One region of the Gracilibacillus phocaeensis genome, then DNA from elsewhere that is predicted to be linked to it. Evidence: a T-box and tRNA genes for the amino acid it is inferred to sense, from the RefSeq annotation. Region 1 holds a T-box; the other holds one or more tRNA genes.
What was found. The T-box of region 1 lies ahead of thrS (threonine--tRNA ligase). A T-box ahead of a tRNA ligase gene usually reads a tRNA of that ligase, here a tRNA-Thr.
Positions count from the first base shown of each region.

Region 2: it has a tRNA-Thr gene. The T-box ahead of thrS (threonine--tRNA ligase) is inferred to sense a tRNA for this amino acid. The anticodon was not compared.

Region 1 covers NZ_LR131144.1:1,631,363-1,633,767, forward strand. The annotation lists gene thrS (threonine--tRNA ligase) at 1-1,037, opposite strand, end outside; T-box leader at 1,137-1,373, opposite strand; gene ytxC (sporulation protein YtxC) at 1,451-2,320, opposite strand.
Region 2 covers NZ_LR131144.1:449,249-451,653, reverse strand. The annotation lists gene E0E32_RS09870 (hypothetical protein) at 182-694, shown strand; tRNA gene E0E32_RS09865 (tRNA-Ser) at 723-815, opposite strand; tRNA gene E0E32_RS09860 (tRNA-Thr) at 875-947, opposite strand; gene E0E32_RS09855 (SDR family oxidoreductase) at 1,060-1,809, opposite strand; gene E0E32_RS09850 (IDEAL domain-containing protein) at 1,880-2,323, opposite strand.

The sequences.
Region 1 (2,405 bases):
TTTTTATAGATCATCATATGGTGTGGACAATTCATTGGACGTAAAATTAACTCCTCATTATCCATCTTCATTGGCGGGAAGTTATCTTCACTGTAATGATCCCAGTGTCCACTGGTTACATACAATTCCTTACTTCCAAGCACCGGTGTATAGACATGATCATAACCTAAGCGTTCTTCCAAATCAACAATATAACGTTCGATGGTGCGTCGAATCGTTGCCCCTTTTGGTAGCCAAAGCGGTAATCCTTGGCCTACCTTTTGGGATACGGTAAAAATACCGAGCTCTTTTCCTAATTTACGATGATCCCGTTCCTTTGCCTCTTCACGAAGACGTAAATATTCGTCTAATTGACTTTGCTTTTCAAAGGCTGTTCCGTAAATTCGCTGCAGCATCTTATTATTACTGTCGCCACGCCAATAGGCTCCAGAGATACTTAACAGTTTAAAGACTTTGATTTTACTGGTTTGCGGTACGTGAACACCACGACAAAGATCGAAGAATTCCCCTTGACGATAGATCGTCACTGTCTCCTCCTCTGGAATCGCATCGAGCAATTCTAATTTCAGATCATCACCTATCTCTGCAAATAATGCTCTTGCCTCATCGCGTGTTACTTCTTCTCTAACAATTTCTAAGTTTTCATCGACAATCCGCTTCATTTCTTTTTCAATACGTGGCAAATCTTCTGGGGTAATCGCCTCTTCCATATCAATATCATAATAGAAGCCATCTTCAATAGTCGGGCCTACCCCTAACTGCACGTGATTGTACAGCCGCTTAATCGCTTGTGCCATCAAGTGAGCAGTAGAGTGACGTAAAATATCCAAGCCCTCGTCTGTTTTAATCGTGATAATCTCGATCACGCCGTCTGTCTCCAGCGGTGCACGAAGATCATATAATTGCTGATCTAATTTAATGGCTAACGCCTGTTTTTTTAAGCCTGGAGAAATAGAGGCGGCAATCTCTTCTCCTGTTGTTCCCTTATCAAAACCCTTAATGGAGCCATCGGGAAAAGTAATATGAATCTGACTCATTTTCTTGCACTCCTTTTCTAGATCGATTGTACTTGTTTTATTTTCATATGCTCTGCACCTATTTTCACATTAAAAAACACCCGCCCCTCTACTAACGTGTAAAGGGACGAGTGTGGTTACCCGTGGTTCCACCCAATTTTCTGCACAACAAATGCGCAGCTCATTGAAAACAAATCGATAACGATGATGAATCGCTGCTAAATAGTAGCGGTACGCGTTCCTTAGCAGTGCTCCGAGGTGGTAATAGGGAGTAGCTGATACAGGAAGTTTTCAGCTGGTACTTCCTTCTCTGTTCGTATCGCAGACAAACTATCTTGTCCTCATCTAAGCATTTTTATCCTAACTATGACACTTATTATAACGATTCAGATAAAAAAAAGCAAGATCCTCATTCTGAAAATAAAATCGGCATACTATTCTCCACTTGTCACTCGATCATCATTGGGGTAAAAAGGGAAATAACAAGAATCATGAAAAGAACACCTTTCCTGAAAAATATTCATCATCGTATGTGTCTTTGGTTCGAGCGGATCCTCCCCATAGATAAATATCTGCTGAGGACTAAGCATAATCAATGGAGAAATATTCCACTCCTCCTGTTCCAAACCAAAAATAAACAAAGGAAATAACGATTGTAACTTTTTAAAATCAGATGTCGTATAGAGTTCCCCGCTATCCCGATAAATCTGAAACTGCTTGCCTTGCAAAACATGCACCGCTTCTACCTCAGGAGGTTTTTTGCTGATAAACTCTCTAATCGATTGAATAAACGCCTGATGGTCCTCTTCTCGTTTAAATTCATCAATAGCTAGTCCTACCAATTCGGTTAATTGTTCAAAGTAAGGGTGCAGTCTGAACTGTACAATCGAATCAAAGGATATGATTTCTCGATTTAATTGTAGCTGAAATAATGCCGTTAACGTATCACGCAATTCATGTTGATGTACCCTTTCCTCATAGAAGGTCTCCTCTTTATCTAATAGCGAAATAGCAATTAATGTGATCCTTTCGATTTCTTCCTCTAATGAAAAATAGTATTTTTTCCTAAGTATTTGCTGGATCATGTTCATCTCACGCCATTCGGTAAAAACTTTTGTGAGCAGGCATGCCAGCTTCCACGTCTCTTCCTCTCCTTCCATCGAAGCCGCCGGAACAGCTTGAATTGTCTTTCTTGTACTTCTCCTCCTAAAGGCTGTCCATTGCTCATCTTGTTTTACTAGCTTGTAAAACATGGAAGCCTCTTGTTCCTCTGTAAATTGAATCTGCATTACCATAGTAATCATCACCCTTATCACCATCAAACTGGTATATTATATGGATGAAAAGGCAAAAAAATAACTCCTGTCTAAGGATTAGACAGAAGTCCTG
Region 2 (2,405 bases), 1.2 Mb from region 1:
TTTTTTGGTAACAATCCGGATCGTTTACGTCATGCAAACTATCGGCAGTTTCATAACAAGCGTGATTTTGCAATAAAGGTTGGTTTGATGCCTTCTTCTTGCATAAATAGACAGCTGTTTTTTTATCTATTGATATGATACAATTTTCCTATGTGTATTTTATTAAAGAAAGGATATACCAATGTTATTCCAAAAAAAATGGGTGACCGATTCCACCATGGAATTTGGGCATACCAAGAACAAGTACGATTACTTTGTGGATGAATGGCAGGACAAGTATAAAATCGTTCATACTTATCAAACGAACATCACTGATGAAAATGGTTTTAATTGCGTTTATTTTGATCACTATGCATTCCAATTTTCGGTTCTTGCCGTAAGATCCTTACATAACCAAAAGAATCATATCACCCTTGTAGGAGAAACGATCAATCTCACAGCGACAAACATTCATTTCAACGGAGACGTAAAAATCATAACAAAGCGACAAGAACAGACAGAAACAGACTTAGCCTATGCGATTGGAGAATCGGCACCTGATGAAGTAGTCGAGGCATTTATTCTCATTCCAATGAATAAAAAAGTACCAAAGAAATTCACATTGGAAATTGCAGAGCCTTGGGAGGTTTATCTTGATGAAGAAAAAAGTGATAAGATCGGCGAAAAAATAAGGTTATGTTTTACAAAGAAATAGAGGGATAAAAAATGCGGCAAGGTATGTATGGCGGAGAAGGTGGGATTCGAACCCACGCGACGCTTGCACGCCCTAACGCATTTCGAGTGCGCCCCCTTCAGCCGAGCTTGGGTACTTCTCCAATTATTGATGGTCATTGCTTATCACCGCACTTCGGTAATATAAGCTTGGTTATCCAAATGCTGATGAGAGGACTCGAACCTCCGACCCCTTCTTTACGAGAGAAGTGCACTGCCAACTGTGCTACACCAGCATGTTTTAACCACAAGAAATATCATAATACGAATGACACGATTTTTCAACCATTGTGAATTAAAAAACACACAAAAACCATCCGCCATACATACGGATGGTTTTCCTTATCCTTACAAAGCTTTCATGGAACCACCGTCTACAACTAATGTCTGTCCCGTGATATAAGTATTGGCACCTGATCCAAGAAATACAACCGCCTTTGCAAATTCATCTGGCTGACCTATTCTGCCGATGGGAATGTTTTCGCCAAGCTGTTGGATTTGTGCTGGCTGATAAAGATCACGGATGCGATCAGTCTCCATCGTACCTGGGCCAACTGAGTTAATCAAAATGCCGTCGCCCGCTAATTCCTGAGATAGACTTTTGGATAAACCCACAATCGCAGGACGAAACGTATTCGATAAAAGCAGTCCATCTAACGACTGTTTCATCGAGCTTGAGGTGATTGTCACGATCCGACCAAACTGCCTGTCCTTCATGGAAGGTGCAGCTGCGCGTACAGTTCGGATCACACTCATCAGTAAGCGCTCAAACGCTTGCTGCCAATCTTGATCAGCAAATTCATCAAATGCACCCGCTGGTGGCCCACCAATATTATTAATCAAAATATCGATAGAACCAGTCTCAGCGAATAATTGCTTGATCTCTTCTTCTTTCGTTAAATCACACATGACAGCCTCAACCTGTGCATTGCCTGTCTGATGAATGATTGTTTGTTTCGCTTGTTCCAGCTGTTGTTTATTGCGGCTTGCTATCCAAACCTGTGCCCCTTCTTCCGCATATAATTGGGCACAAGCCATACCTAATCCTTTACTTGCTGCTGTTACAAGAACTTTCTTGCCTTTTAGCTGCAAATCCATTCCATCACCTATCATCATCAAAGTATATCCCGCGCCACAAAAGTGTAACACGGGACTATCATGTATTATATTACATTTCTGTTAGTTTATTTGTATATAAATAAAAATGGGCTTCATTTTGCTCATCTAATGCTTGATCCACTAAGCGTAATAAATTGGTGCGTTCTAATTCCATGATGACTTGATCAATATTATCCTTTTTCTCCTCTGGTTTAGGGAGCATCATATAGGGGCTTAGAATCGTTGATAAATGCTGCTGGAAGTCCTTCACTTTCATTAGATCAGCTAAATGAATTCGATGAAACTGCTTTCCTTTTTGAAAAACAAAGACAGCCTCTTTATTCTCAATCTGTTGTGTATCACGTTTGATTCGGATTTCTCGTGCTTCAAGCGGGACGAAATGATAAACTTCCTCATCCATCAGCAGGGAAAAATATTGATATGCTAATACCACTCTTATATATTCTTGCTCTTCCTTAATGTAATATGGCTTTAACATTTTCACTGAAAACATATGGAGCACCTCCTCAAGAATTCACAACGCACTTTACTATACTTCTTATTTTACATGATATACCGAAAATAAGAAAGCGTTT